3 regions of the Variovorax sp. P2_H12 genome follow, and region 2 is predicted to be linked to each of the others. Evidence: predicted binding sites of a transcription regulator. Region 2 holds the regulator's gene; each other region holds the start of a gene.
The links. The regulator HrcA, encoded in region 2, represses chaperone genes, less so after heat shock. The targets are predictions, from matches to a motif close to TTAGCACTCNNNNNNNNNGAGTGCTAA.

Region 1 (9,496 bases), on a different contig from region 2:
GGACATCGGTCGTCTCTGCATCGATCCGGTCGCGCGTGAGGTGCAGGTCGACGGCAAGCCGGTCGAACTCACGCCGCGCGAATTCGACCTGCTGCATTTCTTCGCCCGCCATCCGGGCCGTGTGTTCTCGCGCCTCGACCTGCTGAACCAGGTCTGGGGCTACCAGCACGACGGCTATGAGCACACGGTCAACACCCACATCAACCGGCTGCGCATGAAGATCGAGGCCGACCCCGCCCAGCCCAGCCGCATCCTCACGGTCTGGGGGCGCGGCTACAAGCTGGCCGGACCGGAGGGCGGGGCATGAGCCTCTTTCGCAGCAGCCTGTCGCGCCGCCTCTCGGCGGTGTTCGCCGTGCTGCTGCTCGCCTGCTGCGGCGCCTCGGTCTGGCTGCAGATGCAGGCCAGCGGGCGCTACGAGCAGGAGGTGATGCAGCGTCTTTCCGGCGGGCTGGCGGCGCACATCGCGCAGAACTCGACCCTGATGGAGCGCGACGGGCTCAACCAGGCGGCGGTGCGTGATCTGTTCGACAAGCTGATGGCCGTCAATCCGAGCGTCGAGGTCTACCTGCTCGGGCTCGACGGCCGGATCCAGGCCCAGGCCGCGCCGCCCGGGCACCTGAAGCGGGACAGGGTCGACGTGGCGCCGATTCGCCGGCTGCTCGACGGCGCCCCCTTGCCGATCGTCGGCGACGATCCGCGCCGCGAAGGCACCCGCAAGGTGTTCAGCGCCGCGCCGCTGCGCATCGACGGCCGCGAGGTCGGCTATGTCTATGTGGTGCTGTCGGGCGAGGAGCGCGACGCGCTCCTGGCCGACGCTGCGGCGAGCAACGTCCTGCGAACGACGTTGTGGTCGGTGGCATTGGTCGCGCTGCTGGGCCTGCTGGCCGGGTTGGCGGCATTTCATCTGATCACGCGCCCGCTGCGCGAATTGACCGGGGCGGTACGCAGGTTCGAGGCCGATGGCGTGGCGACGCTGCAGGACGCCGGGCCGACGTTCGAGCGGACCCGCCGCGGCGGCGACGAGATCGCCGCGCTCTCACAAGCGTTCGTCCAGATGACGCAGCGCATCGCCGAGCAATGGCGCGAGCTCACGCAGCAGGACCAGCAGCGGCGCGAACTGTTCGCCAACATCTCGCACGACCTGCGCACGCCGCTCACTTCATTGCATGGCTATCTCGAGACGCTGTGGGTCAAGGCCGATACGCTCGACGTCGCCGAGCGCCGCCGCTACCTCGAGATCGCGCTGGCGCAAAGCCGCAAGGTCTCGCGGCTGTCGCAGGAGCTGTTCGAGCTGGCGCGGCTGGAGTATGGCGTCGTCAAGCCCGAGAAGGAGACCTTCGCGTTGGCCGACCTGGTGCAGGACGTGTTCCAGAAGTTCGAGCTGGCGGCCGAGGCGCGGCAGCAGCGGCTGGTGGCCGACATCGCGCCGGACCTGCCGGGCGTGACCGCCGACCTCGGCATGATCGAGCGCGTGCTCGCCAACCTGCTCGACAACGCGATCCGCCATACGCCCGCGGGCGGCGAGATCGCGGTGCAGCTGCGGCAGGACAAGGAGGGTGTGCGGGTCGAGATCAGCGACACCGGGCCCGGCATCCCGAACGATTTGCGCACGGCACTGTTCACGCGACCGGTGTTCTCGTCGGCCGGTGGCCGCAGCGGCGGGCTCGGGCTGGTCATCGTGCAGCGCATCCTGCAGCTTCATGGCAGCGACATCCGGCTCCTGCCTCGGCCCGAGAAGGGGGCCGTGTTCTCGTTCCTGCTGACGTAAAAAAGCCCCGCAGCTTTCACTGCGGGGCTTCTTGGCTTGGCTGTGGCAGCCGGGGCCGGGGGATTACATCCCCATGCCGCCCATGCCACCCATGCCGCCCATGTCGGGCATGCCGCCGCCAGCGCCGCCTTCTTCCTTCGGTGCGTCAGCGACCATGGCTTCGGTCGTCAGCAGCAGCGAGGAGACCGAGGCTGCGTTCTGCAGTGCGGTGCGGGTCACCTTGGTCGGGTCCAGGATGCCCAGCTCGAGCATGTCGCCGTAGGTGTCGTTGGCGGCGTTGAAGCCGTAGTTGCCCTTGCCGGCCAACACTTCGTTCACGACCACCGAGGCTTCGCCGCCGGCGTTGTTGACGATCTCGCGCAGCGGCGCTTCGATGGCCTTGAGCACCAGCTTGATGCCGGCGTCCTGGTCAGCGTTGTCGCCCTTGAGCTTGTCGCCCACGGCTTGCTTGGCGCGCAGCAGGGCCACGCCACCACCGGCAACCACGCCTTCTTCCACTGCAGCGCGGGTGGCGTGCAGGGCGTCTTCGACGCGAGCCTTCTTTTCCTTCATTTCGACTTCGGTGGCAGCGCCGACCTTGATCACTGCAACGCCGCCGGCCAGCTTGGCCACGCGCTCTTGCAGCTTTTCGCGGTCGTAGTCGCTGGTCGCTTCTTCGATCTGCACGCGCACTTGCTTGACGCGGGCTTCGATGTCGCCAGCGGCGCCGGCGCCGTCGATGATGATGGTGTTTTCCTTGCCCACTTCGATGCGCTTGGCTTGGCCGAGGTCGGCCAGCGTCACCTTCTCGAGGGTCAGGCCCACTTCTTCAGCGATGACCTTGCCGCCCGTCAGGATGGCGATGTCTTCGAGCATGGCCTTGCGGCGGTCGCCGAAGCCAGGCGCCTTGACGGCCACGACCTTCAGGATGCCGCGGATCGTGTTCACGACCAGGGTCGCCAGGGCTTCGCCTTCGACTTCTTCGGCAATGATCAGCAGCGGACGGCCGGCCTTGGCGACTTGCTCCAGCGTCGGCAGCAGATCGCGGATGTTGCTGATCTTCTTGTCGAACAGCAGCACGAAGGGGTTGTCCAGCAACGCCGATTGCTTCTCGGGGTTGTTGATGAAGTAGGGCGACAGGTAGCCGCGGTCGAACTGCATGCCTTCGACGACGTCGAGTTCGCTGTCCAGCGACTTGCCGTCTTCGACGGTGATCACGCCTTCCTTGCCGACCTTGTCCATCGCGTCAGCGATGAGCTTGCCGATGGTTTCGTCGCTGTTGGCCGAGATCGAGCCGACTTGCGCGATTTCCTTCGAGGTGGTCGTGGGCTTGGAAGCCTTCTTCAGCTCGGCGACCAGGGCGGTGACCGCCTTGTCGATGCCGCGCTTCAGGTCCATCGGGTTCATGCCGGCAGCCACCAGCTTGAAACCTTCGCGAACGATGGCCTGGGCCAGCACGGTCGCGGTGGTGGTGCCGTCGCCGGCGTTGTCCGAAGTCTTGGAAGCCACTTCCTTCACGAGCTGGGCGCCCATGTTCTGGAGCTTGTCCTTGAGTTCGATTTCCTTGGCGACGGACACGCCGTCCTTGGTCACGGTGGGGGCGCCGAACGAGCGCTCCAGAACCACGTTGCGGCCCTTGGGGCCCAGGGTCACTTTGACTGCGTTGGCGAGGATGTTGACACCTTCGACCATGCGCGCGCGGGCTTCACCGCCGAAGACTACGTCTTTTGCTGCCATGAGATTTCTCCGAATTCAGTTGTTTGGGGGATGAGGGCTTGAGAAATTACTTCTCAACCACTGCGAACAGGTCGTCTTCCTTCATGACCAGCAGTTCGTCGCCATCGACCTTGACGGTCTGGCCGCTGTACTTGCCGAACAGGACGCGGTCGCCGACCTTGACGCTCATTGCGCTGAGTTCGCCCTTGTCGTTCTTCTTGCCAGGACCGACGGCCAGAACTTCGCCTTGATCAGGCTTCTCGGCGGCGTTGTCGGGGATCACGATGCCCGAGGCGGTCTTGGTTTCGCTTTCAATGCGCTTGACGATCACGCGATCGTGCAAAGGACGAAGTTTCATTGCATCTCCTGATAGGAACGGGGGTTTGGCTTGGGCTACGGCGTGGTGCCGGCGCCACATTCGTTGTGAAGCGGGTGCTGTTAGCACTCAACTCCAACGAGTGCTAATGATAAGGGTGTTTTGTGGCATTTCAAGGCGGGCTGGCCCTTTTGCCTGCTGCGAAGGCGGCGCGGTGCTAGATTGCTCCGATGGACAGACGCCGGGCCTTTCTCGCCGCCCTGGTCGGGGTGGGGGTCGGTGTTGGCGTGGTCTTCCTGGTGACGGATCTTCCCATGCCGGGGGCGAGCAAGGCCGCGCCCTACCTGGACATTCCGGTGGGCGGCATCCCTGCCGGTGCCCCGAAGTTCTTCATGTGGAACGACGCGCCCTTCGCCCTCGTGCGCACGACCGGCGAGATGCTCGACGACCTTCAGGCGCAAACCCCGAACACCTGGAGCCAGCGCCCGATCCCGGCGGATCGCCCCGCGTTCTTTGTCTACTCCCTGGTGAGTCCGGTCCTGGGGTGCGTGGCCCGGCATGCCCCCAAGGGCGCCTTCCGCTTCGCGCCCGAGCGCCTGTGGCAAGGGGGCTTCTACGACCCCTGCCACTTCGCCGAATGGGACTATGCGGGGCGGGCGATCCGGCAGTACCCGGACCAGGGCGAGTCGATGCGCGTGGCCGATCTCGACGCGCCTGCGTTTGAACTCAGGACGCCGGAGACCTTGCGAATCCATCGTTGAGTCCGGCCGGTGCGCCGGTCGAGGCTTTCGGCAAACGGCGCCGGCCTCCGCCCTGTACGTCTCTCGCCGCCGATGTTGATGAAGGTGAACCGCCTGTCGGTCGAAATGGGCCTTTCGTCACCTTTCCCACGAAACGGCTGCGTAGGTAGAGCCTGATATCTACCAAATGTGATAATTTCACATCCACTTGTACTTTGTGACATTTTGAAATTATTTCCCGCGGCGTGCCTTTGATCCGATTCAAGGGTCGAGGGCCGCGCGATGGAGGATGCAGCCCGATGGTTCAGTCTCTGGAACGGATGCCGATGGCGTCGACGACGGCAAGCTCGAATGTCCCTTGGGGCGGGCGGGCGCGCGGCTTCACGCTGATCGAGGTGATGATCACCGTCGCGATCGTCGCGATCCTGGCGGCCATCGCATACCCGTCCTATGCGTCGTACATCCGCAAGGGGAAGCGGGCGACCGCGCAGGCGGCCTTGATGGATCTGGTCAGCAAGGAACAAACCTACCTCCTGGACCGGCGTGTGTACACCAACGCGCAGGCGGATATCGGTTTCACGATGCCTGCCGAAATCCAGACGGCCTACACGATCGAGGTCGTTTGCTCTCCGGTTGACTGCAAGTCGGGCGGCTTCACGGCAAAGGCCACTCCGGCAGGGAGCCAGGCGGTGTCGAACGAGCTGGAGATCACGATCACCGACACCGGCGTCAAGACGCCGGACGCCTCGGGTTACTGGGGCAAGTGACGCGATGGCAAACCCGGAGGCATTGACCCAAGTTCGGCGCGCCACGCGGCGCGTTCGCCAGGGCGGCTTCACGGCCATCGAGTTGATGATGACCCTGGCAGTCGTCGCCATCCTGGCGGCGCTGGCCGCGCCCTCGTTCCAGCAGCTGATTGCAACGCAGCGCATCAAGTCGGTCGCCTCGGCGCTGAATGAATCGCTATGGGTCGCTCGCAGCGAGGCACTCAAGCGCAATGACAAGGTGGCATTCAAATTCACGAACTCGGGGGGCGACACCGCTGTCGGGGACTGGAAGATCACCCAGAGCAGCGACGGAACGGGTACCGCGCTCCATCAACAGATGGGCTCCTCCTCCGTGGTATCCACCACCTCGACGGGCGGCAACCTGCTGTTCGTCTTCAACTCCTCCGGCCGGCTGACCTCTGGCGGTCCGTCCTCGATCAAGCTCCGGGTCCCGTCTGCCAACGTCAATCGTTGGGTCTGCATTTCTGCCAGTGGCCGGGCCATCACCCAATCGACATCATGTTCCGAACCCGAATGACCGGTATGCGCGGCTTCACGCTGATCGAAGTGCTGGTGACGATCGCCGTGATGCTGCTGGGCCTTCTGGGCGTGATCGGAATGCAGGCCAGGGCGGCCGTCATGGAATTCGAGTCTTACCAGCGTGGCGAGGCGCTTTCGCTGGTCCGTGAAATGCAGGGCCGTCTGACCGATTCGCGGGCCATCGTCGGCGGCTATCTCGCTGATGCCGTCAGTTCCACCAACGGCAGTGTTTACGTGGGTTCGGGCGAGAATGCCAAAGACTTCAGCACCGGTTCCGTCTGCGTCGGGGGAGCGGGCCTTCCGCTGGCGGAGGCGAAATTCGAAATGTGTCAGTGGGGGCAAGCGCTGCAGGGCGCGGCGGCCATGGAAGGCACCTCGAAGGTCGGAGCCATGATCGGCGCCCGCGGCTGCCTGATCCGGGTCGTCCCGGCGGAGAACAACGCACTGGCCGACATCTACGTCACGGTCGTGTGGCAAGGTAAATCGCCGAGTGCCGAACCCGCCGAGGATTCTCCGGCTGGTAAGAATGTCTGCGCCAGCGATGTGAATTTCGGCGTCGGTCTGCGGCGCGGCGTAACGGTCCGCGTGCTGGTGCCGAACCTGACCAAGTCATCTTGAGGACCGACATGTACCGCCGAGCCCTTGCGTCGACCCCAGGAGCCCGCTGCCATCGCCAGCGAGGGCTCACGCTCATCGAGTTGATGATCGCGCTCGTCATCGGCCTGCTGATCGTCGCAGCCATGAGTGTCCTGTTCGCCGGCAGCAGCCGGTCCCGAAGCGAGGTCGAACGGAGTGCGGAGGTGAATGAGAACGGGCGCTATGCCCTTGACGTTCTGAGCCGCGAGTTGTCGCAGACGGGGTTCTACGGAACGCTGGCCGCACCGGCGGCCGCCGTCACGCCGATCAACACGTCTGCCCTGGCTGCGAAGGCGATGTGCCAGACCGGGGTCGCGAACCTAGACCTCCCCAACGCAGACCCAGACCAACTTTCCTGGAAAGACTCGTTGACCTACTACGTCCTGGGGCTTGGCAGCGCGGCAGGGGCGAATATCGACGCCGATCCGACTTGCATCGCGCGCAAGGCCGGAACCGATGCGCTTTTCATTCAGCGGGCCAGTACTTGCGTCGTCGACGAACCGGGTTGCCTGACCGATCCGAAGGTGGATGCCTACTTGCAGGTGTCCGAATGCGGCAGCGAATACAGCGCGACGCCGTTCAAGCTCTTGCCGGGCGATTCGACAGACTTCACGCTTCAAACCAAGACCTGTGCCGGCCCCGGCACGCCGGCACCGAAGCGCAAACTCGTTCGCCGTATCTACTATGTCAGCGCGGCGAACGAGCTGAGCTATCAAGACATACCACTCAGCGGCGCGCTCCCTAAGCCAGTGGTGTTGGTCGAGAACATCGAGCAGATGCAAATCGAGTACGCTTTCGACACAAGCGCCCCTCCAGACGGAACGCCCGACGTGTTCGCGCCTGCGCCGAACTGGCTGCCAGCTCCGCCGCCCAATACGGACTGGACGCAAGTCATTGGTGTACGAATCTGGCTGCTGGCCCGCTCCAGCGATCCGAGCCAGAACACCAAGAATGCCGCGAGTTTCGTGCTCGGCGCGGACACCACCGTCCCAGTTGCCGCAAACGCCGTCGGCAACCCGAAGCGGCGCGTCTACAGCACCTATATCTCGTTCGTCACCCCGAAGGCGCGCCGCGAATCATGAAGATGACCTCTGTCCGCCGAGCGCACCGCGCCCAGTCCGGCGCTGTACTGATGATCGGCATGGTGATGCTGCTGATGGTCAGCCTCGTCGCGGTCAGCGTGATCCGGCTGTCCATGCGCCATACCCAGATTGTCAACAATGAGCAGGTGCGAACCGAGGCGGTCGCGGCAGCGAACTACGCGCTCGACACGGTGTTGAATCAGCCCTACACCAACTGGGATCCATACAAAGGCACAGGAGGCACGACCGTCACCGTCAATCTCGGCACGAGCCAGACAGACGACAGCGACGCCGACAGCAAAGCCGCTTCGACAAAGGTCACGGTCAAGAACCTCGAATGCAAACGTGCCCGCGTGCTCAAGAATGCGGAACTTATCAAGAAAGATCCGGCTGGTATCTCCTACGTGGCCGCGACGGACGTCTCCTGCTTCGGCGGCGGCGGCTCCACCGGCCTGACGATCGTCGATCCGTCGAAGGCAGGTTCCCCCTCCGACGATTCGCTTTGTGGGACCGTGTTGTACGACATGCAGGCGCAAGCGAACGATCCGAAGCTGCTGAACGCCGTACCGGTCGTCCAGCAGGGCGTCGAGGTTCGCACGGACATCACGTCGCTTGCCGGCGACTGCTCTTGATCGCGATAGCCAGAAAAAAAGGTCACCGATGAACACCCTTGCCTTCCGACTTGTCCTGGCGATCCTCGCCGCCCTCGTGCTGCATTCGCGGGCTGCTGCCGAAGACATCGACCTGTATGTGAGCGGCGGGAGCGCGTCAGCGCCCAATGTTCTCTTCTATCTCGACAACACCTCGAACTGGGCGGCCCAGTCCCAAGCATGGGCGTACTCCGATGTCCTCGCGAAATGCGACAAATACAGCGGCTCGGCGCAGACGACCTGCCAGAGTTATGTTTACGAAATCTTCTGCAACTCGAAAGTTGCCTGCGCCGGGAAACTGGACCCCCTGGAGCAAGGGCTGGTAGAAGTTCGCGCGCTGAAACTCGTGCTCAACCAACTCGTGTGCAGCCAGCCAGCCGACAAAGCGCTGAACATCAATGCCGGCCTGATGATGTTCAACAACGGCGTCAGCTCGGTAGACAGCCCCAGTGCCAGGCCAGGCTATATCCGGCACGAAGTCAAGTCGATGGCAGCGCAGTGCGCGGAAAAAACCGACGTGGCGAAGTCGATCATCGCCGGGCTGGACAACATCGCCTCCAACTTCCAGGGACCGGATTTCAAAACTAACGGCTCGGCCGACTACGGGGCTGGCTTCTACGAGGCCTTCAAGTATTTCGGCGGCTGGTCGCGGCCGAACCTTATCGTTTCCGGCTCCGGTACGGCCGGATCGCCGATGGGCGCAACGGGGTTCGGTCCCATACGCTACAGCACGGCGACCCCCCTGGAGGACCCCAATGCCTTCATCGACCCCAAACCCGAATTGAAGACGACCTACAAGAGCCCGATCAACAGCGAGAACAGCTGTGGCAAGAACTACATCATCCTGATCGGCAATGGGTTTCCTGCCTCATATGAATACGGCACCGATGCGAATGCCTCGCCTCCCACGAACAAGCTGATGTCGCGGCTCACCTATGACCCGGGCCCGCAGATCTACCCGGTGCCATTTCTCAGCAATCAGAAGTCCGATGTCCGCTTCGCCGACGAGTGGGCCAGATTCCTCTTCAGGACCGACGTGAGCCCGATCGACGGCCAGCAGAGGGTCCAGACCTTCACGATCGACGTCTACAACAAATCGCAGGACGCCAAGCAGGCGAAGCTGCTTCAGACCATCGCGGCGGTCGGCCAAGGCAGTCTCCCTGGAAACGACGCCGGAGGCTACTATTCCGTGGGTGGCGACCTGATGGCGCTGATCAACGCGCTGAAGGAAACTTTGATGCAGATCGCGTCGGTCAACAGCGTGTTTGCGTCCGCCTCGCTGCCGGTGAGCGTGAATGCC
Region 2 (9,496 bases):
AGCGACATGCCCGTCAGGAGCAGCGGCAGCTTCAGGTTCTTGATGTTGGCGGCCTGCTTCATCACGTTCTCGCGCGTGAGATCGTTGCCGCACTGCTTGAGGATCTGGACCATGATCTGCGCCGCCAGGTAGGCGTAGAGATTGGCGGCGTCCTTCGGGTCGCCCTCCTTGTAGTAGCGGCCCATGAAGGCGCGCCATTCGAGCATCGCCGGGTCGTCCTTCCACTGCGGGTCGTTCGGGTCCTTGTAGTACTGCAGCGTGAGCAGGCCGGTCGACTTGTCGAGTCCGGCCGGCGCCAGCACCGAGCCCACCGAGGCGCCGACGTTGTTGATGATGTGCAGCGGCTTCCAGCCCGAGTCGAAGGACTTGCGGATGGCCTGGGCGGAGAACTTCGGCGTCGTGATGTCGATGAAGGTGTCGGCGCCGGAGTTCTGCAGCGTGAGGATCTGCGAGTCGACCGTCGGGTCGGTCACTTCATAGCTGGCTTCGGCGACCACCATCTTGGCGCCCTTCGCGCCCAGGCCGTCCTTCACGCCCTTGAGCAGGTCCTTGCCGTAGTCGTCGTTCTGATAAAGGATCGCGATCTTCGCGTTGGGCTTCTCCTTCATCAGGTACTTGGCGTAGATCTGGCCTTCGGACTGGTAGCTCAGGTTGAAACCCAGCGTCCACGGAAAGTTCTTGGGATCGGCCCATTTGGTGGCGCCGGTGGCCAGCAGCAGGTGCGGCACCTTCTTCGCGTTCACGTACTTGTGGATCGCCGAGTTGCTCGGCGTGCCCAACGTCTGGAACAGCGCCAGCACCTCGTCCTGTTCGACCAGCCGGCGCACCTGCTCCACCGCTTTCGGCGGGCTGTAGCCGTCGTCGAGGCTGATCAGGTTGATCTTGCGGCCGTTGATGCCGCCCTGCTCGTTGATCATCCCGAAATAGGCCTGCTGGAGCTTGCCGATGGTGCCGTAGGCCGAGGCCGGTCCGCTGTAGGGCATGGTCTGGCCGAGCTTGATCTCGGTGTCGGTGACACCGGGCCCGTATTTCTTCTGCGCCAGCGCCGGTGCGGCAATGACGGCCAGGGCCGCGGCGAGCAGGGTTGCGCGACGGTAGGGACTGAATTTCATGATGTCTCCTTCTGTGTCAACGATGAACTCTCTGCGCGCTCGCGCCGCTGCCTGAAGCGGCCGGCGAGGATGCGGACCAGCCCGGCCACTCCGGTGGGCATCACGTACATGAAGACGATCAGGAAAACGCCGTAGATCGCCCACGGTGCGGCCTTCGAAATCTGGTCGGCGACATTCGGTATGAACTGGATGAACAGCGCGCCGTAGATCGCGCCCTGGATCGATGCCAGGCCGCCGATCACCACACCCACCACCAGCGTGATCGAGAGGAAGATGCTGAACGAGTCCGGCGCGACGAACTGAACCACGATCGCCCCCAGCGCCCCCGCAACACCGGTGTACATCGCGGAGACGCCGAAAGTCAACGACTTGACCATGGCGGTGTCGACCCCCATCGCCTGGGCCGCGATCGGCTGGTCGCGGATCGCCACCATCGCGCGTCCGATGCGGCCGCGCAGCAGGTTCCAGGCGAGGACGAACATCACGACCAGCACCCCCAGCACCACGAAGTAGAGCCACTGGTCCTGGGTCAGCCCGGTCCACTCGGGCGCCTCGGGCTTGACGATCACGATGCCTTGCGCGCCGCCGGTCCAGTGCTCCAGATGCTTGTACTTGAGGATCTGCGGCATCGCCACGCCGAGCGCGAAGGTCGCCAGCGCCAGGTAGAGCCCTTCGAGCCGCAGCGCCGGCAGGCCGAACAGGAAACCGGCCAGCAGGCACACCGCGCCGGCGGCCGGCAGCGTGAGCCAGTAGGGCACGCCGAACTGGTCCATCAGGATCGCCGCGACATAGGCGCCGATGGCGTAGAAGGCGCCGTGGCCGAGCGAGATCTGGCCGTTGTAGCCGGTGAGCATGTTGAGCCCGAGCAGCGCGATGGCATAGACCAGTGCCAGCGTGAACTGGAACACCCGGTAATTGCTGACCAGGAAGGGCAGCGCGCAGGCCACCACGGCCAGCAGCAGCAGGCCGACCAGGCGAAGCCTGGTCGATGGCTTGCGGGTGGGCGCGTGCGGCTCGGTCATGGTTCAGACCCGCGTGACGTTGACTTTGCCGAACAGCCCCGACGGCCGGATCACCAGCACGCCGACGATCAGCACCAGCGCCACCGTCAGCTTGAGCTCGGTGCCCAGCACGGCGCCGACCAGGTTCTCGAGCACGCCGACGATGAAGCCGCCGAGCACCGCGCCGCCCGGGCTGTCGATGCCGCCGAGCAGGGCGGCGGCGAAGGCATACAGCAGGATGCCGGCCATCATGTTCGGCTCGAGGAACACGGCGGGCGCGACCATGATGCCGGCGATGGCGCCGATCGCCGCCGCCAGGCCCCAGCCCAGGGCCAGCATCCAGCCGACGCGGATGCCCACCAGCCGGCTCGAGTCCGGGTTCTGCGCCGCCGCGCGCATCGCCAGGCCGAGCGGCGTGTAGCGGAAGAACACGAACACCAGCGCCAGCACCGCCAGCGTGATGCCGATCGAACCCAGCTCGTGCGAGGACATGAAGCGATTGCCGAACAACGGCTCGGTCGGGAACGGGCTCGGGAAGGGCTTGATCGTGTAGCTGAAGATCCAGCCCGCGAGGCTGTTGAGGATCACCAGCAGGCCGATGAAGACGATCACGACCGAAAGAATCGGCGCGCTCTCGACCGGCCGCACGACGATGCGCTCGATCAGCACGCCGAGCACGAAGGCAATCGCGACCGTGACGAAGAACGCCACCCAGTAGGGCATGCCGGCCTGTATCAGGCTCCAGGCGATGTAGGTGGAGAACATCGCGAGTTCGCCCTGGGCGAAGTTCACCAGATGCGTGGCCTGGTAGATCATCACCAGCGCCAGCGCCACGCTGGCATAGATGCCGCCGGTGGCGAGTCCGGAGAGCACCTGGTGCAGCAGCAGGTTCATTTCAATATCCGAGGTAGGAGCGCCGCACCGCTTCGTCGTTGCGCACGGTTTCGGCGCTGCCCGAGACCACGACGCGGCCGGTTTCGAGCAGGTAGGCATGGTCGGCCAGCCGCAGCGCCAGCGCCGCGTTCTGCTCCACCAGCAGCATGCTCACGCGTTCCCTGGCATTGATTTCGCGCAGGATCTCGAACAGCTCCTGCACGATGCGCGGCGCCAGGCCGAACGAGGGCTCGTCCAGCAGCAGCAGCCGGGGCCGCAGCATCAGGGCGCGCGAGACGGCGAGCATCTGCTGCTCGCCGCCCGAGAGGGTGCCGGCCTGCTGGAGGCGGCGCTCCTTGAGCCGCGGGAAGTGGTTGTAGATGCGTTCGAAATCGGCCGCCACCTCGGCCTTGTCGCGGCGTGTGTAGGCGCCCAGGCGCAGGTTCTCCTCGACGCTCAGCGCGACGAAGGTGCCGCGCCCGTCGGGCACGTGGGCCACGCCCAGGCGCACGATGGACTCGGTCGCGCGGCCTTCGATGCGGTGGCCGGCGAAGTGGATCTCGCCTTCGGTCTTGACCATGCCGCAGACCGCGCGCAAGGTGGTCGTCTTGCCGGCGCCGTTGGCGCCGAGGATGGTCGTGATGCCGCCCTCCTCGACGTCGAAGTCGATGCCGTGCAGCACCTGGCTCGCGCCGTACTGCGCGCGCAGTCCATGGACTTCGAGCAGGCGGGCCATCAACCGGCGTCCCCCAGGTAGGCGCGGATCACCTCGGCGTTGGCCTGCACCTCGGCCGGCGAACCGTCGGCGATGATGCGGCCGAAATCGAGCGCCACCACCTTGTCGGACACCCGCATCACGAGGTTCATGTGGTGCTCCACCAGCAGCATCGTGAGCTGGAGCCGCGCGCGCACCTCGCGCAGCAACGCCATCAGCCTGCCGACCTCCTCGTGGTTCAGGCCGCCGGCCGGCTCGTCGAGCAGCAGCAGCTTGGGCTGGCTCGCCAGCGCCCGGGCCAGCTCGACGCGCTTCTGGGTGCCGAAGGGCAGGTCCATCACGCGCGTGCCGGCCACGGCGCCCAGATCGAGCATGCCGACCAGCTGGTCGGCATGGGCTTCGAGCACCTGTTCCTCGCGCCGCACCCCCGGCAGCCGCAAGGCGTTGGCGAAGAAGCCGCTGCGGGTGCGGCAGTGGCCGCCCAGCAGGATGTTCTGCCGCACGGTCATGGTCCGGAACAGCGCGAGGTTCTGGAAGGTGCGGCCGATGCCCATCGCCGCGATGCCGTGCGCCGGCGTCTCGACCAGCGAGCGGCCCTCGAACGAGATGCTGCCCTCGCTGAAGGCGTAGAGCCGCGACAGGCAGTTGAAGAGCGTGGTCTTGCCGGCGCCGTTCGGGCCGATCAGGCCGACGATGTGGCCCTCCGGCACTGAGAACGACACCTTGTCGAGCGCCGTAATGCCACCGAAACGCACGGTGACACCTTCGACGCGCAACAGATCGGCACGGTGGGCAGGCGAGGCGATGGCCGACTCCTTGCACGGTGGGGCCGCGGCCGACCTCGGCGCAGCCTGCACCCGGACTTGTGTCTGGATGCCACTGGATACAAAAGATACCGGCGTTTGAAGGATCGGAAAGCCCGGCTTTACCCTTGCCCGTGCGCAGGCGCCGCCCGCGGCTGCGCCATCGCGGGGGTCGCGACGGCGCGGGACCGGGTCGGAGGTCGGATCAGGTGCGGCGCTCAGCCGACCTGCGGTTCCGACGGCGATTCGCCCTGCGGGACGATTTCCTGTTGCTGGTCTTGCTGAACTGCCGACGCCTGCTTGCCGAAGGTGCCGCGTGCGACGCCCCGCACGAGATGGCGCGGCGCATGGTGAGTCTTCTTCAGCAGGGCCAGGGCCTCGCTGCGTGCGGGCTCGGAGGCCGGCAGGAACTTTTGCAATGAACTCATCGTGGTTGCCCCAATGAACGCCAGGCATATGAAAGCGGCCTCTGGCTTGGCCGAGGGCCGGATTATGGGCGCCCGGCAGCCCGCAGTCACAGGGCGCCCACGGCGGCGGTAATGTTGCTGGCGGCGCGCGGTTACACCCTGCCGCATCACCGACTCTGGGTCAGCGGCGCGCCAGCGCGTGGCCCTGAGCACTTTTGATCAGGTCATCCCTTGAAGTTTCGCAAGCGGATCCCAGTTTCCATTCCGGAAGCGCTGGAGACGCCTCCAGCGCTCACCTCAACCCTGAATGGAGGTATGCGCCATGTATCGATCCCTGTTTCCACGCGACATGTTCGCGGAGATGGATCGCCTGCAGCGCGAGATGCAGCAGGCCTTCGACCTCTCTCCCACCATCCGCGGCTTCGGCCGCAGCGCTTTCCCTGCCCTCAACGTCGGCGGCACGGCCAAGACGGTCGAAATCTATGTCCTGGCGCCGGGCGTCGATCCCGCGACGCTCGAGATCAGCCTCGACCGAGGCATCCTCAGCATCGCCGGCGAGCGCCAGAGTGCGGCGCCGCAACCCGGCGGCAAGGAGACGCTGCACATCAACGAGCGTTTCGAGGGCACCTTCCGCCGGGTGCTGAGCCTGCCCGACGACGTCGACCCCGAGGCGGTCGAAGCCAAGGCGCGGGACGGCGTGGTCCACATCACCGTCCAGCGCCGCGCCTCCGCCTTGCCGCGACGCATCGCCATCCAATGATCGGGAGAACAGCCATGAACGACATCCAGAAGAGAGACAAGTCCTCCGACGTGGTCGCGCGCAAGGACGAGCGGAGCTACGGCGAGGCCGCCCTGACGCCCCCCGTGGACGTGATCGAGGACAGCGCCGGCATCACGCTGTACGCCGACCTGCCCGGCGTGCCGCGCGACAAGCTGCACCTGAACGTCGAATCCGATTCGCTGACGATCGAAGGGGAGATCGACATGGCGGTGCCCGACGGGCTGCAGTCCAGCCACACCGAAGTCGGCCTCGGCCGCTTTCATCGGGTCTTCACGCTGAGCAAGGAACTCGACACCGAGAAGATCTCGGCGGAGCTGGTGCAGGGCGTGCTCAAGCTGCGGATTCCAAAGATGGAACACGCTCAACCGCGACGCATCAATGTCGACGTGAGCTGAGCGCCCCGGCCGCGACGAGTCGAAGGACAGGTCGTGGCCACGCAAGAAAGCGCGCCAAAAAAAATGGCCTAGAAGAGGTAAATCTTCTAGGCCATTCGAGAGAGTGGTGCGGCTGGCAGGAATTGAACCCACGACCCCTTGGTTCGTAGCCAAGTACTCTATCCAACTGAGCTACAGCCGCACAGCTTGCGATTATAGCATCCATTTTTGCGATCTGTCCACGCATCGGTTTTTGTTTAGCAAAAGACCGAGCGCGGGAGCAGACCTGAACTTCAATGAATGCCTGGTAGGCCGTCCTGGGCTTGAACCAGGGACCAACGGATTATGAGTCCGCTGCTCTAACCAACTGAGCTAACGGCCCACGCGCCCCGGATTCTAGTGGGCCGCGACGCCCTGCCCTACTTGCGGTGGCTCAGCGCGTTGGTGACCAGCTTCGAGGTGATGTCGACAATCTGGATCATGCGCTCATACGGCATCCGCGTGGGACCGATGACGCCCAGCGTGCCGACCACCTGTCCGTCGACCTCGTAGTTCGCGCTGACGATCGACAGGTCGTCGAACGGCACCACCTGGCTTTCGCCGCCGATGAAGATGCGCACGCCCTCCGCCTGGCTCGAGACATCCAGCAGGCGCATCAGCTGGGTCTTGTGCTCGAACAGCTCGAAGGCGCGCCGCAGGTGGCTCATGTCGCTGGAGAAGTCGGTCACCGCCAGCAGGTTGCGCTCGCCCGCGATCACGACTTCGTCCTGCGCCTCGGTCATGACCTCGGAGCTGACCTGCACGGCGGCCTGCATCAGCGCCGCGATCTCGCCGCGCAATTGCTCGACCTCGGACTGAAGGCGGTCGCGCACCTGCTCGATCGTCAAGCCGGCAAAGTGGGCATTGATGTAGTTCGACGCCTCGACCAGCTGCGACTGCGAGTAGTCGACCTCGGGGAAGATCACCCGGTTCTGAACGTCGCCGTCGGGCGCGACGATGATCACCAGCAGCCGGCGGTCGGCCAGCCGCAGGAACTCGATCTGCCGGAACACCGAGGCACGCCGCGGCGCCATCACCACGCCGACGAACTGCGACATGCTCGACAGCAAGTGGGCGGCGTTCGTGATCACCTTCTGCGGCTGGTCGGGTGCCAGGCTCGGCGCCGAGGCCGAGGTGAACTGCTCGTGCTGCGCGGTCAGCATGGTGTCGACGAACAGCCGATAGCCGCGGGCGGTCGGAATGCGACCCGCAGAAGTGTGGGGGCTTGCGATCAGCCCGAGCACCTCGAGGTCGGACATCACGTTGCGGATGGTCGCCGGCGACAGGTCCAGCCCCGGCGCACGGGAAAGCGTGCGCGATCCCACGGGCTGCCCGTCGGCGATGTAGCGCTCGACGAGAGTCTTCAGCAGCAACTTGGCACGGTCGTCCAGCATCGAATGATTTTAATGTTGTAATTTGTGAATGAGCTCCCGCTTTCGGCATGTCGCACTGATCGGTAAATACCAGGCCTCCGGCGCCCGGGCGCAATGCGGCGCGCAGGACGACATCATGGAAGGCATCGGCGCCTTCCTCGAATCGCAGGGCTGCAAGGTGTTCGTCGAGAAGTCGCAATCCGACGCCGTCGAAACCGGCCCCTATCCCGCGCTGACGGTGGAAGAAATCGGCCAGCAGTGCGAGCTCGGCCTGGTGGTCGGCGGCGACGGCACCATGCTCGGCATCGGTCGCCAGCTCGCGCCGCACGACGTGCCGCTGATCGGCATCAACCGCGGCCGGCTCGGCTTCATCACCGACATCTCGCTCGACAACTACCAGGCCACGCTGATCCCGATGCTGGCCGGCGACTACGAGGAAGACCTGCGCACGCTGATGAAGGCGCGGGTGATGCGCGGCGACGAATCGGTGTTCGACACCCTCGCAATGAACGACGTGGTGGTCAACCGCGGCGCCACCTCGGGCATGGTCGAGCTGCGGGTCACCGTGGGCGCCCATTTCGTCGCCAACCAGCGCGCCGACGGCATGATCATCGCGACCCCCACCGGATCGACCGCCTATGCGCTGTCGGCCGGCGGGCCGCTGCTGCATCCCGCGGTGCGGGGCTGGGTGCTGGTGCCGATCGCGCCGCACACGCTGTCGAACCGGCCGCTGCTGCTGCCGGACGCGGACGAGGTCACGATCGAACTGGTCGGCGGGCGCGACGCCAGCGCCAATTTCGACATGCAATCGCTGGCCACGCTGGCCATCGGCGACAAGGTGATGGTGCGCCGCTCCGACTACCGGGTGCGCTTCCTGCATCCCAAGGGCTGGAGCTACTTCGACACCTTGCGCCGCAAACTGCACTGGAACGAAGGGGGATCTTGAGATGGCGTTGAGGCGCATTGCGCTGCGGGATTTCGTGATCGTGCGAGCGCTCGAGCTCGATCTGGCCGGCGGCTTCACGGTGCTCACCGGCGAGACCGGTGCCGGCAAGTCCATCCTGATCGACGCGCTGCAGCTGGCGCTCGGCAACCGGGCCGATGCCGGCGCGGTGCGCGAAGGCGCCGAGCGGCTGGACGTGAGCGTCGAGTTCGACACCGACCCGGGCCTGGCCGACTGGCTGGAGGAAGGCGGCTTCGAGGGCGGTGATGTCCTGCTGCTGCGCCGCACGGTCGACCTCCAGGGCCGCAGCCGCGGCTGGATCAACGGCAGCCCGGCCACCGCCACCCAGTTGCGCGAGCTCGGCGACCGCCTGCTCGACATCCACGGGCAGCACGCCTGGCAAAGCCTGACGCGGCCGGACGCCGTGCGCGGCCTGCTCGACGCCTATGCCGGCGTCGACACCGGCGCGCTCGAGACGGCCTGGCAAGGCTGGCGCCAGGCGATCGCCGCGCTCGAGAATGCCCGCTCGGCCCAGGATTCGCTGCAGCGCGAACGGGAGCGCCTCCAATGGCAGGTGGCCGAGGTCGCCAAGCTGGCGCCGGGCGAGGACGAGTGGGAAGAACTCACCGCCAGCCACAGCCGCATCTCCAACGCCCAGGCACTGATCGATGCTGCCGAGGGCGCCAGCAGCGCGCTCGAGGACGACGACAGCGGCGCCCTGGCGGCGCTGGCCCGCGCCCTCGCGCTGCTGCAGAACTGCGAGCACATCGAGCCGGAATTCAAGGCGTTGGGCGAGGTGCTCGCTTCCAGCGTTGCTCAGGCGTCGGACGCCGCGCATTCGCTGCACAGCTACCTGCGCCAGGCCGACACCGACCCCGAGCGGCTGGCCGAGTTGGACGAACGCATGGGCCTGTGGATGTCGCTCGCCCGCCGCTACCGGCGCACACCGGCCGAGCTGCCGGCGCTGTTCACCGGCTGGCAGGCCGAGCTGAAGGCGCTCGATGCCCAGAGCGATCTCGAGGCGCTCGAACGCGCCGAGCAATCGGCGCAGCAGATCTACCTGAAAGAGGCCAAG
Region 3 (9,496 bases), on a different contig from region 2:
AGCCCCCGTAGGCACCGGCCGAATCGGCCACGCGGTCCGGTCCCTGCGTCAGCGCGCGGTCGAGCCGGGCGCCGGGATAGCCGTCGAGCAGGGCCGACAGCACCACCAGCGCATAGGTGTCGCTTTCCCCGGCGCTTTCGAAGGTGTCGCCGGTCCCGATCTGCGGAGTTCGGAACGCCAGCGACACGTAGGCCTGCTCGGCCGGCGCCTTGAATTCGACGCGGCGCACGCCGCGCTGCGCGGGCTCGGTGCGCGGCTTGCGCTGCGGCACGGCACGCGCCGGGATCGAGCCGTAGTACTTCTCGGCCAGGGCTCGCACCTTGGCGACATCGACGTCGCCCGCGACGACGATCGCCGCGTTGGATGGAACGTACCAGGCCTGGAAGAAAGCGCGGGCGTCGGCCGGCGTCATCGACTCCAGGTCGCTCATCCAGCCGACCACCGGGCGGTGGTACGGCGAGGCGGTGAAGATCGCGGCGTTCTGCTGCTCGCCGAGCAGCGCGCGCGGCTGGTCGTCGGTGCGCATGCGGCGCTCTTCCTTGACGACCTCGATCTCGCGCTTGAACTCGTCGTCGGGCCACTGGTTGTTGGCGAAGCGGTCGGATTCCAGCTTCATGACCTGCTCGAGTTGCTCCGCCGGGATCTGCTGGTAGTAGCCGGTGTAGTCGCGGGTGGTGAAGGCGTTCTCGCGCCCGCCCAACGCGGCCACGCGGCGCGAGAACTCGCCGGGCTTCAGGTTCTTGCTGCCCTTGAACATCATGTGCTCGAGCACGTGCGCGACGCCCGAGGTGCCGTCGACCTCGTCCATCGACCCGACCCGGACCCAGAGCATCTGGACCGCGGTCGGGGCCCGCCGGTCGGGCTTGACGATCAGGGTCATGCCATTGGAGAGCGTGAACTGCTGGGCCGGGACCGGCGCTGTGGCGGCGGTCGCAGTGGTGGCGGGATCGGCAGGCGCGGGGGCGTTCTGGGCCAGGGCGGGCAGGCCAGCCAGCGCCATCAGCACCGAAGCCAGCACCGCACCCGACGCAGCGCGGCGTGGCAAGGGGTGTTTCATAGAATGGCTCGGATTGTAAAAAGCGCCCAATGTTCAGTTTCTTCAAGAAAAAACCTGCGGCCGAGAGCCCGGCGCCGGTTCCCGAGCCTGCGGCCCCGCCGGCCGAAATGCCTGCGGCAGCCCCGAAATCGGTCTTTTCGCCCTCCAGCTGGTTCGGCGGCAAGCCGGCGGCTGCGCCGGCACCCGTGGCGGCGCCTGCACCTGCACCTGCACCTGCACCTGCACCTGTACCTGCGCCTTCGCCTGCACCTGCAGCGGCACCCGTGGCCGCGCCAACGCCAACGCCAACGCCGATGGCCCCCGCCCCTGCACCGGTGGAAGTGCCGGTGCCCCCTCCTCCCCCCGCACCGGCGCCGCTTCCGGCGCCGGCCCCGACGCCTGCGCCCCCTCCCGAGCGCAGCGGCTGGCTCGGCAAGCTGCGCAACGGCCTGCGCAAGACCGGCAACAGCATCACCGCCGCCTTCGTCAATGCGCAGATCGACGATGCGCTCTACGAGGAACTGGAAGAGGCGCTGCTGATGGCCGATACCGGCGTCAAGGCCACCGAGCACCTGCTCGAGGACCTGCGCCGCCGCGTCAAGAGCCAGATGGCGACCGACGCCGCGCAGGTCAAGCTGCTGCTGGCCGACGCGATCACCGACCTGCTGCGGCCGCTCGAGAAATCGCTGGTGATCGGCGAGCACACGCCGACCGTGATCATGGTCGCCGGCGTCAACGGCGCCGGCAAGACCACCTCGATCGGCAAGCTCACCAAGCACCTGGCCAACGAAGGCGCCTCGGTGCTGCTGGCCGCGGCCGACACTTTCCGGGCCGCGGCGCGCGAGCAATTGCTGGTCTGGGCCGACCGCAACACGGTCGAGATCGTGAGCCAGGAAGGCGGCGACCCGGCCGCCGTGAGCTTCGACGCGGTCAACGCCGGCAAGGCGCGCGGCAAGGACGTGGTGCTGGTCGACACCGCCGGCCGGCTGCCGACCCAGATCCACCTGATGGACGAACTCAAGAAGATCAAGCGGGTCGTCAATCGGGCCGACCCCACGGCGCCGCACGAGGTGCTGCTGGTGATCGACGGCAACACCGGCCAGAACGCGCTGGCGCAGGTCAAGTCCTTCGACGAGGCGCTGGGCCTGACCGGGCTGGTCGTGACCAAGCTCGACGGCACCGCCAAGGGCGGCGTGCTGTGCGCGATCGCACGCGAGCGGCCGATCCCGGTCTATTTCATCGGCGTCGGCGAGAAGCTCGAAGACCTGGAAACCTTCGACGCCCGCGAATTCGCCCAGGCATTGCTCGGATAGCGCTCCAGCGGCCTTCGGTGGCGGCCAGCCTGGTCTATTACGCGACGCTGCGCTCCCCGGCCTTCCTCGCGACCATGCTGGTCGGCACGGTGGCCCTGCTGGCGCTGGAGCACGCGATGGGCGATCTTGTTTTGCCGGTGTCCGCCGTCATCTTCGTGGTGGCCTGGATCTTCCAGTTCATCGGCCACAAGATCGAAGGCCGGAAACCTTCCTTCTTCGAGGACATCCAATAGCTCTGGGTCGGCCCGCTGTTCGTGCTGTCCAGGCTTTTCGAGCGTCTCGGCCTCCGCTGGTAGGCCAGGGGTGGGGGCGTGCAACCCAGGCTATCGACCCCATAGAAAATAAGGGGGAACCCTTACCTTAGCACTCCCTCTAACCGAGTGCTAATATGGTCATGAAAGAAGGAGTTTCCCGAATGACAACACTGTCTGGAGCCTCTGCCAACCAGCTCGCCGTCGCCAACCCCTGGTCGATGGTGCCGCCGCTGGGTAACTTGGACGCCTACATCTCGGCAGCCAACCGCCTGCCTTTGCTGACGCTCGAAGAAGAGCAGGGCTTCGCGCGCAAGCTGCGCGACGACAATGATCTCGAAGCCGCCGGTGCGCTCATCTTGTCGCATCTGCGCCTTGTCGTCTCCATCTCCCGCCAATACCTGGGCTACGGCCTGCCGCACGGCGACCTGATCCAGGAAGGCAATGTCGGCCTCATGAAGGCCGTCAAGCGCTTCGATCCCGACCAGGGCGTCCGGCTGGTGAGCTACGCCATGCACTGGATCAAGGCCGAGATCCACGAGTACATCCTGAAGAACTGGCGCATGGTCAAGGTCGCGACGACCAAGGCCCAGCGCAAGCTGTTCTTCAACCTGCGCTCGATGAAGCAGGGTTTCAAGGCCGATTCGGCCGCCGCCGACGGTGGCACCCACCGCGAGACGCTGAGCCCGGACGAGGTGTCGCAGATGGCCACGCGGCTGAACGTGAAGCCCGAGGAAGTGCTCGAGATGGAAACCCGGCTCTCGGGCGGCGACGTGCTGCTCGATCCGAGCCCGTCCGACGACGGCGACGATGGCTTCGGCCCGATCGCCTACCTGGCCGACGCCACGCAGGAGCCGACCGCACAGCTCGAATCGCGGCAGCGCGACCGGCTGTCGACCGACGGCATCTCGACCGCGCTGGAAGCCCTGGACGAGCGCAGCCGCCGCATCGTCGAGGAGCGCTGGCTCAAGGTCAACGACGACGGCTCGGGCGGAATGACGCTGCACGACCTGGCTGCGGTCTACGGCGTGAGCGCCGAGCGCATTCGCCAGATCGAGGTGGCAGCGATGAAGAAGATGAAGAAGGCCTTGGCCGAATACGCCTGAAGCGCCCTTCTCCCTCGCATCAAGCCCGGCCCCGTGCCGGGCTTTTCTTTTTCAGGCCGCCTCGGGCGCCCGCTTCGCCAGCGTCCTCGACGCCCGGCGCACGATGTAGCCGGTTTCGGCCGAATCGCTCTCGGCCAGCCAACGGTCGCAGGTGGCTTTGACCCAGTCCGATTGCGTGCGGCTCGCGTCGTTGAGCCAGTTGGCGACCGAGTTCTGGACATAGCGGCTGGGGTCCGACCTGAGCGGCTCCAGCAGCGGCAGGCCGAGCCAGGGCTCGGCCTTGAGGCGCTCGATCTGGGCGCACCAGACGCCGCGCGGCCGAGTCAGTTCGCTGGCGAAGCGGCGGATGTTCGGGTCCGGGTCCGCCGTCCAGGGCTGCAACCGCTCCAGGGCCTCGTCGAGCGAGCGGATGGTCGCGTCGCGCACCGCCATCCACGCCATCTCGCGCACGCCGAAATGCGGATCGGCCGCAAAGCGCCGGGTGGCCTCCAGTTGCCCGGCCAGCGACAGGCCCGACATCGGGATCCACTGCGTCGCCCAGCAACGCGCCACGTCGCTCGGATGGGTGGCCAGCCGATGGGCCACCGCGTCGCGCTCGGGATGCGCGGCCGTGAGGTCGTAGAGCGCCCGCGCGATGTGGCCGTGGCGCTGCATCGGCTTGAAGGCGGCCAGCATTGCGAAGGTGTCGCCCAGGCGTTCGCTGGCCGCATCGAGCCCGATCTGCGCGGCCACGCTGCGCGCCAGCCTCGGCAGCTCCAGCGCCATGAATTCGTTGAGATTGACGGTCTCGAGCAGGCCGTCGTTGAGTGCCTCCAGCACCTCGGGCGGGATCAGCGCCATGCGGAAGGCGCCCTTGCGCTGCAGCAGGTGATCGACCGAGGCCACGGCGCTCAGGACTTGAGCAGGGCCTGGAGGTCCGCCACCATCGGCGCCACGCCGGCGCCGTAGCGCGCGTAGAGCCGCAGCCGGCCCTGCGGGTCGTAGACGAAGCTGGCCGCCGAGTGGTCCATCGAATAGCTGGTCGGAGTCTTGCCGTCGACCTTCTTGAAGTAGACCTTGAAGTCCTTCGCGAGCGCCGCGAGCTGGCCGGGCGTCGGGATCAAGGCGACGAAGGAAGGGTCGAAGGCGCCCATGTAGGCCTTCATCACTTCCGGCGTGTCGCGCGCCGGGTCGACGGTGACGAACAGCACCTGCAGCTTGTCGCCATTGGCACCCAATTGCTGCTTGACCTGCGCCATCTCGCTCATGGTGGTCGGGCAGACATCCGGGCACTGGGCATAGCCGAAGAACAGCACCACCGCCTTGCCCTTGAAGTCGGCCAGCGTGCGAGTCTTGCCGTCGGCATCGGCCAGCGAGAAATCCCTGGCGTAGTCGGCGCCCGTGATGTCGACCGCATGGAAGCTGGGCTTGGCTTCGGAGCAACCCGCGAGCTGGACGCCCGCGACCGCGGCGACGCCGGTCCAGGCCAGGGTTTGGAGCAATTGCCGCTTGTTCATGGGTTCGATCATCGGAGGTAGTGGTCGACCAGCAGCGCCGCGAACAGCACGCTCAGGTGGATCAGCGAAAAGCGAAAGGTCTTGCGTGCGAGCGCGTCGGAATAGTGGCGCCACAGCGCGAAGGCATAGCCGGTGAAGCCGATGCTGACGCCGATCGCGACCACCAGGTAGAGCCAGCCGCTCATCCCGTAGATGAAGGGCATCAGGCAGGCGGCGAACAGGATGAAGGTGTAGAGCAGCACCTGCAGCCGCGTGAACTCGTTGCCGTGGGTCACGGGCAGCATCGGCAGCCCCGCCTTGCGGTAGTCCTCGACCCGGTAGAGGGCCAGGGCCCAGAAGTGCGGCGGCGTCCACAGGAAGATGATCAGGAACAGGATCAGCGCCTCGGGGCCGACGTCGCCCGTCATCGCGGCCCAGCCCAGCACCGGCGGCATCGCGCCCGAGGCGCCGCCGATCACGATGTTCTGCGGCGTCAGCGGCTTCAGGATCACGGTGTAGATCACCGCGTAGCCGACGAAGGTCGCGAAGGTGAGCCACATGGTCAGCGGGTTGACCGTGAACCACAGCAGGGCCGAGCCCGCCGCGCACAGCGCCGCGGAGAAGATCAGCGCCTGCCGGTCGCTGAGCTGGCCGCGGGCCGTCGGCCGCCAGGCGGTGCGCTTCATCTTGGCATCGATGCCCTTCTCGACCAGGCAATTGAAGGCCGCCGCCGCACCGGCGACCAGCCAGATGCCGAGGCAGGCCAGCGCGCCCTGCCGCAGGTCGGCCAAGGTCGGCACGCCGGGGACCGCGAGCACCATGCCGATCAGGGCACAGAAGACGATCAGTTGCACCACGCGCGGCTTGGTCAGCGCATAGAACTGGCGCAGCACGCTGGCGGTGGTCGGGACGGGAACAGACACGGGGGCGCTCATCGGGCCACCTCCATTTTGGGAACACGGGCGCCGGCGCCGGCCGCACTGCGGGCGCCCTCGCGACGGCTTTCGCACAAGGTCCAGGTCAGCACCACCGCGAGCGCCGCGGCGCCGCCGGTGTGCAGCAGTGCCGCCGCGAGCGGCCAACCGAGCAGCACGTTGCCGAGGCCGCTGGCGAGTTGCAGCAGCGCCAGCACAGCGAGCCAGCGCGCCTGGGCCCGAAGCGGCTCGATGCGATACAGACGCCAGGCCAGCAGGCCGATGGCGGCGAACACGAGGTAGGCCATCAGGCGGTGCGCGTAGTGGATGGCGGTGAGCGCGGCAAAGTCGATCGGGGCGCCGGCGGCGGTCTCGCCGAGATGGCGCCAGATCTCGAAGCCCTGGGCGAAGTCCATGGGCGGCCACCAGCTGTCCTGGCAGGTCGGGAACTGGGTGCAGGCCAGCACCGCATAGTTGGTGCTGACCCAGCCGCCCAGGGCGATCTGCAGGCCCAGCAGCGCGGTGGTGGCGATCAGCAGCGTGCGCAACGCCCACGGGAGGGCCGTGGGCAGGCGCTGCAGCGCCGCCTGCTGGTAGCGCACGGCCTGGATGCAGAGCAGCGCCAGCAGCACCACGGCGCCCAGCAGGTGCAGCGTGACGATGGCGGGGAAGAGCTTCCAGGTCACGGTCATCGCGCCGAAGGCACCTTGCAGGCAGACCCAGGCCAGCGTGGCGGCGGGCCACCAGGCGCTCAGCGCGCGCTCGCCGCGGTGGTCGGGCAGGCGCTGCCGCCGGCGCGCGACCCAGGTCGCGATCGCCAGCACCAGGATCAGGAAGCCGACCCCGGTGGCCAGGTAGCGATGGACCATCTCGACCCAGGCCTTGCTGTGCGTCACCGGCCCGGTCGGCTGCGCGGCTTGCGCCATCGCGATGTCGTGGCGCGCGCCGAGCGGGCTGGCGTTGCCGTAGCAGCCGGGCCAGTCGGGGCAGCCCAGGCCCGAGTCGCTCAGCCGGGTGAAGGCGCCGAACAGCGTCAGGTCGAAGGTCAGGAACAAGGCGAGCACGGTCAAGGCATGCAGCCGGCGCGCGGCACCGGCGCCCGCGTTGCGCCGCCAGACCCAGATCAAGGGCCCCAGGGCCAGCAGCACGCCGACCGCCAGCAGCCAGGCGATCGGCTTGAGGTCGTAGAGCGAGGTCGTGTCCATGGCGGGATCAGCGGCCTGCGTCGTCCCAGGACGAGGAGGCGCGCAGCAGCCGGTCGAGGTCGCGCTTGCCGCGGCTGGCGCCGGCGGCGTCCATGCGGGCCGGAAAGCGCATCATCAGGTTGCCCAGCGGGTCGACCACGAAGAGGTGCTCCGCCGGCGCGTGGCCCGCGCTCGCGGGCAGCCACTTCGCGATCTCGGCGGCCGGCAGGCGCAGCACGGTCGCGCCGCGCAGGCCGTTGGCCAGGCGTTCGGGCAGCGGTTGCGCATCGCTGACCAGCCAGACGCGGTCGAGCCGGTCTTTTTCGCGCCCCAGGCTCTCGCGCAGTTGGCGCTGCAGGTAGAGCTGCTGTTCGCACAGGGCGTCGCAGGCCGCATCGGCCACGGTCAACAGCAGCCACTGGCCCTTGAGCGACGGCAGCCGGACCGTCTTGCCGTCCGGCTGCGTGCCCTCGATGTTCGGCAGCGGCCGCTGCGGATCGATCAGCTCGCCGTAGACGCTGCGGCCCTCGGGACGCACCACGTAGTAGGTGAAATAGGAGGCGACCACCGGTGCCGCGCAGCACAGCAGCACGAAGATCATCTTCCAGCGGCCCTGGACCGTGCGCCGGCCTTCGGCGCCCGCAAGCGCCTGGCGCGGCGACGGCATCGAGTGCACGGTCAGGCCGAGCGGCTCGTCAGCCACGGCGGGCAAGGCGTGCGCGGCGGAAGGGGGCAATGAATTGGAACCAGACATAGAGGAATACCACGAGGGCCGAGAGGCCGAACCACTGGAATGCATAACCGTAGTGCTTTTCGACACCCAGCGCAGGGGCCGGCCAGTCGCGCTGCAGGCCCTCGGATGCCGGGCCGGTCTGCTGCAGGGAGACGTCGGTCCGCAGGGGCAGACCGGTTTCGGCGCGGAACGCTTCAAGACCGAGATTCTGCCGGATGAGCGAAGACCCCGCGGGCGCTGGCGTCGTCGCGGCGGAATCGGCCTTGCCCAGTTCCAGCAGATGAGCCGGTGGCGGGGCGATCCTGGCGGTCACTTCGACCAGGCCGGCCGGCGTCTCGATCGCCTCGAGCCGGGTCCGGTCGGTGAAGTTGCGCTGGATCCAGCCGCGCTGGATCAGCAGGGTCTGGTCGCTGCCTTCGAGCGCGAAGGGCGTCAGCACGTAGAAGCCGGGCACGCCATGCATCTGGCGGTTGTCGAGGTAGACCGTGTGCGGCGTCAGCCAGAGACCGTGCAGCCGAACCGGCCGGTGCATCTGGGCGGCCGCATCGCCGAGCGCCAGGAAGGCCTCCTGGTCGAGCGGCGGCAGGTTGTTCCGGGCGTCGATCTCGGCCTGCAGCGCTTCTTTCTGCGCCGCCCGCGACAGCTGCCAGCGACCCAGCGAGACCGTGGCCGCGAGGGTCAGCAAGGCGACGGCGGTGACGAGCCAGAAGCGGCCGGTGCGCGGGCCGCGAACCGTGTCCGGGGCATCCGCGTTCAAGGCCGCGGGCGGCGCCGACGGCCGATAATGTGGGTCATGAAATACCTTGTCGCCCTCGCCTTCCTGGGCATCCTGGGCAGTCTCGCGGTGGCGCTGTTCTTCATGTTGAGGGACGGGCGCGACGGCCGCGCCAAGAGCAGCGGCATGGCGCGCGCGCTCACGGTTCGGATCGGACTTTCGGTCGTTTTGTTCCTCTGCGTCCTGCTGGCGTGGAAATTCGGCTACATCCAGCCGGGGGGCCTCCCGATCGGCAAGTAGGTGATGTTCGTTCCATGAAAACCATGAAAAAAGCGCCTCGCGGCGCTTTCTTTTTTTGCCGTCGCTGAAGCTCAAAGCCAATAGACCAGGAAGTACAGGCCGAGCCACACGACGTCGACGAAGTGCCAGTACCAGGCGGCGCCCTCGAAACCGAAGTGCCGCTCGGGCGTGAAGTGGCCGCTGCGCAGGCGCAGCGTGATGAAGAACAGCATCAGCATGCCGATGAACACGTGCAGACCGTGGAAGCCCGTGAGCATGAAGAAGGTCGATCCGTAGGCGCCGGAGCTGAGCTTGAGGTTCAGCTCGGTGTACAGGTGGTAGTACTCGTAGCCCTGGACGCTCAGGAAGCTGAAGCCCAGCAGCACGGTCAGCCACATGAAGCGAATGGTCTGCGCGCGATGGCCGGCACGCAGCGCGTGGTGGGCGATCGTCAGCGTGACGCCGGAGCTCAGCAGCAGCGCGGTGTTGA

Region 1: the regulator HrcA is predicted to act here: its motif matches at 3,904-3,930, upstream of groES (co-chaperone GroES).
Region 3: the regulator HrcA is predicted to act here: its motif matches at 2,710-2,736, upstream of rpoH (RNA polymerase sigma factor RpoH).

The regions. Positions count from the first base shown of each region.
Region 1 is NZ_JBFUFO010000002.1:116,964-126,459, reverse strand. It holds gene AC1DYK_RS02190 (response regulator transcription factor) at 1-307, shown strand, start outside; gene AC1DYK_RS02185 (sensor histidine kinase) at 304-1,770, shown strand; gene groL (chaperonin GroEL) at 1,834-3,486, opposite strand; gene groES (co-chaperone GroES) at 3,533-3,823, opposite strand; gene AC1DYK_RS02170 (Rieske (2Fe-2S) protein) at 4,012-4,542, shown strand; gene AC1DYK_RS02165 (type IV pilin protein) at 4,821-5,288, shown strand; gene AC1DYK_RS02160 (GspH/FimT family pseudopilin) at 5,293-5,826, shown strand; gene AC1DYK_RS02155 (prepilin-type N-terminal cleavage/methylation domain-containing protein) at 5,808-6,446, shown strand; gene AC1DYK_RS02150 (PilW family protein) at 6,455-7,546, shown strand; gene AC1DYK_RS02145 (pilus assembly PilX family protein) at 7,543-8,178, shown strand; gene AC1DYK_RS02140 (pilus assembly protein) at 8,207-9,496, shown strand, end outside.
Region 2 is NZ_JBFUFO010000038.1:86,232-95,727, forward strand. It holds gene AC1DYK_RS26900 (ABC transporter substrate-binding protein) at 1-1,112, opposite strand, end outside; gene AC1DYK_RS26905 (branched-chain amino acid ABC transporter permease) at 1,109-2,134, opposite strand; gene AC1DYK_RS26910 (branched-chain amino acid ABC transporter permease) at 2,138-3,007, opposite strand; gene AC1DYK_RS26915 (ABC transporter ATP-binding protein) at 3,009-3,722, opposite strand; gene AC1DYK_RS26920 (ABC transporter ATP-binding protein) at 3,722-4,456, opposite strand; gene AC1DYK_RS26925 (hypothetical protein) at 4,723-4,932, opposite strand; gene AC1DYK_RS26930 (Hsp20/alpha crystallin family protein) at 5,234-5,671, shown strand; gene AC1DYK_RS26935 (Hsp20/alpha crystallin family protein) at 5,686-6,087, shown strand; tRNA gene AC1DYK_RS26940 (tRNA-Arg) at 6,192-6,268, opposite strand; tRNA gene AC1DYK_RS26945 (tRNA-Ile) at 6,372-6,448, opposite strand; gene hrcA (heat-inducible transcriptional repressor HrcA) at 6,486-7,499, opposite strand; gene AC1DYK_RS26955 (NAD kinase) at 7,528-8,424, shown strand; gene recN (DNA repair protein RecN) at 8,426-9,496, shown strand, end outside.
Region 3 is NZ_JBFUFO010000016.1:96,107-105,602, reverse strand. It holds gene AC1DYK_RS13585 (M16 family metallopeptidase) at 1-1,057, opposite strand, end outside; gene ftsY (signal recognition particle-docking protein FtsY) at 1,087-2,349, shown strand; partial or broken gene AC1DYK_RS13575 (Mpo1-like protein) at 2,367-2,645, shown strand; gene rpoH (RNA polymerase sigma factor RpoH) at 2,765-3,706, shown strand; gene AC1DYK_RS13565 (DNA alkylation repair protein) at 3,758-4,591, opposite strand; gene AC1DYK_RS13560 (SCO family protein) at 4,597-5,202, opposite strand; gene cyoE (heme o synthase) at 5,211-6,116, opposite strand; gene AC1DYK_RS13550 (COX15/CtaA family protein) at 6,113-7,300, opposite strand; gene AC1DYK_RS13545 (SCO family protein) at 7,308-8,033, opposite strand; gene AC1DYK_RS13540 (SURF1 family protein) at 7,975-8,769, opposite strand; gene AC1DYK_RS13535 (twin transmembrane helix small protein) at 8,806-9,027, shown strand; gene AC1DYK_RS13530 (cytochrome c oxidase subunit 3) at 9,099-9,496, opposite strand, start outside.